Regions from separate parts of the Cupriavidus sp. H18C2 genome, predicted to be linked through region 1. Evidence: predicted binding sites of a transcription regulator. Region 1 holds the regulator's gene; each other region holds the start of a gene.
The links. Region 1 encodes FNR, which switches genes on or off when oxygen is low (the NO sensors DNR and NnrR bind a similar motif). Its sites were predicted from a motif close to TTGATNNNNATCAA; they were not measured.
Positions count from the first base shown of each region.

Region 2: the regulator FNR is predicted to act here: its motif matches at 1,245-1,258, upstream of hemN (oxygen-independent coproporphyrinogen III oxidase).
Region 3: the regulator FNR is predicted to act here: its motif matches at 789-802, upstream of EPAKOI_RS03950 (DUF3149 domain-containing protein).

Region 1 is NZ_CP186010.1:2,057,374-2,059,635, forward strand. It holds gene EPAKOI_RS09330 (sulfite exporter TauE/SafE family protein) at 1-734, opposite strand, end outside; gene fnr (fumarate/nitrate reduction transcriptional regulator Fnr) at 818-1,543, shown strand; gene EPAKOI_RS09340 (hypothetical protein) at 1,628-1,873, opposite strand; gene EPAKOI_RS09345 (hypothetical protein) at 1,870-2,079, opposite strand; gene ccoG (cytochrome c oxidase accessory protein CcoG) at 2,125-2,262, opposite strand, start outside.
Region 2 is NZ_CP186010.1:3,487,410-3,489,671, forward strand. It holds gene hemN (oxygen-independent coproporphyrinogen III oxidase) at 1-1,182, opposite strand, end outside; gene EPAKOI_RS15925 (ABC transporter substrate-binding protein) at 1,447-2,262, shown strand, end outside.
Region 3 is NZ_CP186010.1:828,012-830,273, reverse strand. It holds gene upp (uracil phosphoribosyltransferase) at 113-763, shown strand; gene EPAKOI_RS03950 (DUF3149 domain-containing protein) at 874-1,026, shown strand; gene EPAKOI_RS03945 (helicase HerA-like C-terminal domain-containing protein) at 1,112-2,262, opposite strand, start outside.

The DNA.
Region 1 (2,262 bases):
GTCTCAGGCAGCCATACCGCCCGGGCCACGCCCAGCACACCGAAACCGATGACCAGCGCGGCAGAGGCGACCCTCACCCCCCGTTTGCGCGACCACTGCCGCAGGTATCCGGACATACCCGACATGACCAGCAGATTCGGCAGCGTGCCTAGCCCGAAGGCCCCCATCACCAGTGCTCCGGACGCAGCGTTACCGGCCAGCAGCGCCAGCGCGAGTGCGCCATAGACCATGCCGCATGGGACCAATCCCCAGGCGAGACCCATGCCGTAGCGGCGCAGCATCGGCGTGGCCCGCTGCGATGGACGCAAGCCGGCGGGCAGACCGACCGACAACCAGCCCGCAAGCCGCCCTACCGGTGCCGCTGCCTTCGCAGCCGTTCGCTCGATCCATTCCATCCCGATCACGCGACCGCGCAGCAGCCAGACGCCCGTCAGCACCAGCATCAGGCTGCCCAGCGCATAGAGCCATCGCTGCAAAGGCAGATAGTCCTGCCGCCACACCGTCGCACCGACGGCGCCTAACGCCGCGCCCAGCAGCATGTAGGTCGTGATGCGCCCGGCGTGCATGACGCAGAGTTCGGCCCACCATTGATTTCGTGAACGGTGTACGAAAATCGTTGCACTGCTCGGCCGTTTTTGCTCCGCAGCAATAGCAATTCCTCCACACATTGCGGCGCAATGCATGCCACCGAGCAAGGCCATCAGAAAAACGCTTAAAAGCACACCAAATGGCAACTGTTCCTCGCTTCTGCGTCACTCGACGCTGTAAAATGCCTGCATCGCGCCCTCGCTGCAAGCGCATTCATACGAGCACTCAATTGTTGACTTCCATCCCCGTCACCGAGATGTCGCCCCGTTGTTCCACGTGTGCAATGGGTCAACTTTGCCTGCCGGTGGGCATGTCGCAACAGGACCTCGTGAAGATGGACACGCTCGTGCAGGAACGTGTGCGAGTTCACAAGGGCGAAACGTTGTACCGCATGGGCGAACCACTCAGCGCCGTGTATGCCATCCGCTTCGGCACGCTGAAGACGCACGTCACGATGGAAGACGGCCGCACGCAGATCACCGGTTTTCATCTGCCCGGCGAAGTCATCGGCCTCGACGGTCTCGGCGAGATGCAGCACGCTTCCGATGCAACGGCGCTCGAGGACACCGAAGTCTGCGTCGTCCGGTATGACGAACTGCAAGCGCTGTCGGGCCACCTGCCCTCGCTGCAAGGCCAGTTCCTGCGGCTGATGAGCAAGGAAATCTCGCAGGACCAGGTCATGCTGATCACGCTCGGCTCGATGCGTGCCGAAGAGCGGCTGGCCGCGTTCCTCGTCAACATGTCCGAGCGACTCTCCGCGCGCGGCTACTCCTCCACCGAGTTCGTGCTGCGCATGAGCCGCGAGGAAATCGGCAGCTACCTTGGCCTGAAACTGGAAACGGTCAGCCGGCTGTTCTCGCGATTCGCCGAGGCCGGTCTGATCCAGATCCGCCAACGGCACGTCAAGCTGATCGACATGGCCGCCATCAAGCAGGTGTACAGCCGATCCTGCTGAGGCCCGTGGCACCTGCCGCCCGCCCCGTATCACGACAAAGGCCGCGTCAGAGCAGATCCGGAGCGGCCTTTTTGTTCGACTGCGCTATTCGAGTTCATCGGTATCGCTCAGCTTTACCGGCATCGTGTACAGCGTAAGTCCGCTGGAGAGCGCGCAGAACAGCCACGCCACCAGGAAGCCCACTGTGTAGACCGCTTGCCGCGACGCCTCCACCGGGTGGCCGAAGAAGCTCAGGTCACCAGGATCCACAACCGAGAACACGACTGCCGTGGCCGCGCCGCCCATCAGAAACGCCGGCCACAGCACCCACATCAGCCAGCGGAGTCTCATGGGCGCCTCGCCGGCGGTTCGGTTGGCGCGGACCCGACTTTCTCGACCACCAGTCCGTGACGGGCGGCGTCGGCGACGGGGATGTCGGCATGGCCATTGGCCAGCCAGATCGTGACGCCGCAACCGATCATTGCCAGCAGCGGGCCACTCATCAGAATCCATGGCCAGGGTTCCCTGTACCAGGGTTTTGCGGGGTTCGGGTTCATTTCGCTCTCCAGTTTGGCCATTCGCCCGGCGCTTCCGCCACAGCGTCACAGATTGCGCGGGACGATGAAACTCGTACTTTGCCGAATTCGTACGTCGCGATCGGTGCCGGTCTCGGCCGTGACGGTCACCTCGATCTTGTGCGTGCCCTCCTTCGCATCCTCGATCGGCACGCGGATCCGGAT
Region 2 (2,262 bases), 1.4 Mb from region 1:
CATCAGCGCGCCGATGATCGCCTTGCGCAGGTGGTCGTCGGCGGTCATTTCCAGCCCGCGCACGATGGGCAGCCGGCCGGCATCGAGCGCGGCATAGTAGGCATCGGTCGTGCGGGCGTTCTGGACATAGTGGCTCGCCACGGCGCCAATGGCCGACACGCCGAGCCCGATCTGGTCGTAGCCGGCATGCGTGGCGTAGCCCTGGAAGTTGCGCTGCAGCCAGCCCTCGCGCTGGGCCACGGCCAGGTCGTCGTCGGGCAGCGCAAAGTGATCCATGCCGATGTAGACGTAGCCTGCGGCGGTCAGCCGCTCGATGGTCGACACCAGGATGTCGAGCTTCTCGGCGGCCGGCGGCAGCGTCGCGGCGTCGATGCGGCGCTGCGGCTTGAACACGTGCGGCAGATGGGCGTAGCTGTAGACCGACAGCCGGTCGGGGCGCAGGTCGAGCACGCGATCCACCGTGGCCGCAAAGCGTGCCGTGGTCTGGTGCGGCAGGCCGTAGATCAGGTCCACGCTGACCGACTGGAATCCCAGCCGACGCGCGGCCAGCACGATGTTGCGCGTTTCCTCGTACGACTGAACGCGGTGCACGGCCTGCTGCACCTCGGGGTCGAAGTCCTGCACGCCCAGGCTGATCCGGTTGAAGCCGAGTTCGGCCAGCAGGTCCATCCGCGCGTCGGTCACGCGGCGCGGATCGATCTCGATCGAGTGTTCGCCCTCGGGCAGCAGGTCGAAGTGCTCGCGCAGCGCCGCCATGACGCGGCGCATCTCGTCCGGGTCCAGGAACGTCGGCGTGCCCCCGCCCCAGTGCGACTGCATCACCGCGCGGCGCTGGCCGAGCCGGCCGGCCACCATCGCCATTTCGCGCGCCAGATAGTCGACGTACTGCGCGCTGCGGCTGTGATCCTTGGTGATGATCTTGTTGCAGCCGCAGTAGTAGCAGATGTTTTCGCAGAACGGGATGTGCAGGTAGAGCGAGAGCGGGGCCGGCGCGTTGGCGCGGCAGTCCTGCAGCGCGCGCAGGTAGCCGGCGTCGCCGATCTCGTTGTGGAAGCGGTCGGCGGTGGGGTAGGAGGTATAGCGGGGGCCGTTACCGTCGATGCGGCCGGCCAGGCTGCGGAAATCGGCAAGCGCGCGGCGGTCGAAGGCGGTGCCGGCGACGTCGGGATTGGGGGCGGACATGGCAAAACTCTGGGTTCGCGTGGGGGGACAAACGATCCTATGCCTCGCCCGATCGCCAAACCTTGATGCCAATCAAGGTCACGGCAACCGTACGCCTGCCAGCCCCGCCGACGGGGGGCGCCAAGTCGGGTAAAAGTCACGGAAGCGTCATGAAGGGCCGATAGTCTCGCTTCCGGCCCGGTGCCGGCTCGCTTTATTGCGATGTCTGCCGGCCGCCGTTGCACCGCCTTCGCACCCCCGCTCCACCGTCACTTGCCTACTGCCATGCGCCAAGCCTTGCCGCAGTCGATCCCCTCTTGCGCCCCCGCCCAGGCCGGCCGCCGCACCGCGCTGCGCACGCTGGGCGCGCTGGCGTCCGCCGCGATGGTGCCCGCGTTCGCGCAGCCGGCGGGCCCGGCGGTACGTCGCCAGCTGGTGGTGGCGCATCTGGTCGATCGCGCCGGGCCGCAGGCCGACCAGGCGCGCGACTACCTGGCCGGCGCCAAGGTCATGTTCGATGCCTGGAACGCCTCGCCCGGCGCCGGCGGCGGCCTGCGCATCGTCCACGTGGTGCGCGATGCCGACGCCGCCAACCCGCGCGGCGCGGCCGCGCAGGCCGTGGCGCTGGCTGACAACGAGCGCGCCGAAGTGTTGTTCGGACCCGGCGACAGCCTGCTGCCGACGCTGGCGGGCGCATCCGAACTGAGCCGGCGCGGCGTGCAGATCGTGGCGCCGCTGTCCGGGCTGGCGCTGGCCGCCGACAACGTCTGGTTCACGCGCGCCGACTATCAGTCCGAACTCGATGCGGCGGTCCGCCAGTTGCGCAGCTACGGGCTCGGCAGCATCGCGCTGGCCGTGTCGCCCGACTTCGCGGCCGGCACGCTCGGCACCGGCACGCCGTGGCTGGCGCGGCTGGAGAAGGACATGGGCACGCGGGCCGTCGCGCTGGACGGCAACCTCGACGACAGCGCGCGACGCATCGCGGCAGCGCGGCCGGGCGCGGTGATCGTGGCCGGCGACACGCTGGCCTACGGCAGCCTGGGCCGCGCGCTGGCGGCGCGCAACTGGTATGGCTTCCTGGTCGGGCTGTCGGCGGTAAGC
Region 3 (2,262 bases), 1.2 Mb from region 1:
GGGCTGGCGGGGGCGCGCGGCCGCGCGCATCCTTTACAATCGCGCTGCATCGGGCCCGTCCGCCGCCGTTCCGCCTGGCGGCCGGGCCCTCACCGTATTCGCCGAGCCCGCCATGAAACAGGATTCCCGCTTTCCCAACCTCTTTATCCTCGATCACCCGCTGATCCAGCACAAGCTTTCGCATATGCGCGACAAGGAAACGTCCACGCGCACGTTCCGCGAGCTGCTGCGCGAGATCACGCTGCTGATGGGCTACGAGATCACCCGCAACCTGCCGCTGACCACGCGCCGCATCGACACCCCGCTGGTGGCGCTGGACGCGCCGGTCATCGCCGGCAAGAAGCTGACCATCGTGCCGGTGCTGCGCGCCGGCGTGGGCATGAGCGACGGCCTGGTGGAGCTGATTCCGTCGGCCCGCATCGGCCATATCGGCGTGTACCGCGACGAGCAGCACCGCCCGGTGGAATACCTGGTGCGCCTGCCGGACCTGGAAGACCGCTCGTTCATCCTGTGCGACCCGATGGTGGCCACCGGCTACTCGGCCGCCCATGCGGTGGACGTGCTCAAACGCCGCGGCGTGCCCGACGAAGCCATCACGTTCGTGGCGCTGGTGGCCGCGCCCGAGGGCGTCGAGGTCTTCCAGAAGGCGCATCCGGGCGTGAAGCTGTTCGTGGCGTCGCTGGACAGCCATCTGGACGAGCACGCCTACATCGTGCCGGGCCTGGGCGACGCGGGCGACCGCCTGTTCGGCACGAAGAACTGATCCGGCGTCGGACGGGCCCGGGCGCTTGATGCGCCTCAAAGTCTGTGCGGGTCGACTCTCTCACACTGGAAACAGCCGTTCGCGGCCTTTCAAGAGAAGGAGTCACCCACATGGAAGCCCTGAAAATCCTGATGACCACTTCGACCGGGCTGGCCAGCCTGGCCGTCATCGCCTTCATCATCGGCATGGCCGCGTTCTTTGCCTGCCTGTTCGCCCGCAAGGCCCGCGAGGACGCCGAAGCGGCCCGGCGCGGATCGGACTAGCGCCGGCACTGGCCCGGAAGAAAGAAAGCGCCCGCGCAGGTTTTGCGCGGGCGCTTTCTTTCTGGATGATGACCGGCAGCCGCCGCTACTTGCGCTTGCCGCCGCCAAGCAGGCTGCCCAGCACGCCGCGGATCAGTTCCCGGCCCACCTGCGAGCCCACCGTGCGCGCGGCCGACTTGGCCACCGATTCCAGGATCGAATCGCCGCGGCCGGTCTTGCCGGTGCCGCGCGTCAGCGATCCCCAGACTTCTCCCACCCAGCCGCCGCCTTCGTCGGCCTGGCCCGCCTCGGCCGGTTTCGGCGCCTTGGCATCCACCGGCGCGCCCTTGGCAGCCGCGCCGGCGTCGGCGCGCAGCTTCTCGTAGGCCGACTCGCGGTCGATCGTCTTCTCGTAGGTGCCGGCCACCAGGGACCCGGCAATCAGCGCGCGGCGCTCGTCGTCGGTGGCCGGGCCGATGCGGCTGCCCGGCGCCAGCACCCAGGCCCGCTCGGTCACGCCGGGCGTGCCCTTGGCATCGAGGCACGACACCAGCGCCTCGCCCACGCCAAGTTCGCCGATGGCCTTTTCCAGATCGAGCCCGGGATTGGCCCGCATCGTCGTGGCCGCCACCTTGACCGCCTTCTGGTCGCGCGGCGTGAAGGCGCGCAGCGCGTGCTGCACGCGGTTGCCAAGCTGGCCGAGCACCGTGTCCGGGATATCGACCGGGTTCTGCGTGACAAAGTACACGCCCACGCCCTTCGAGCGCACCAGCCGCACCACCTGCTCGATCTTGTCCAGCAGCGCCTTGGGGGCGTCGTTGAACAGCAGGTGGGCCTCGTCGAAGAAGAACACCAGCTTGGGCTTGTCCAGGTCGCCCGCCTCGGGCAGCTTTTCGAACAGCTCGGACAGCATCCACAGCAGGAACGTGGCATACAGGCGCGGCGCGTTCATCAGCTTGTCGGCCGCCAGGATGTTGATCACGCCCTGGCCTTTCTCGGTCTGGATGAAGTCCTCCAGGTTCAGCATCGGCTCGCCGAAGAACCGGTCGGCGCCCTGCGATTCCAGCGCCACCAGCCCGCGCTGAATGGCCCCGACCGAGGCCGACGAGATATTGCCGTACTCGGTGGTGAACTGGCTGGCGTTCTCGCCCACGTACTGGAGCATCGCCCGCAGGTCCTTGGCGTCCAGCAGCAGCAGGCCGTTGGCGTCTGCAATCCGGAACACCAGGTTCAGCACGCCCTGCTGGGTGTCGTTCA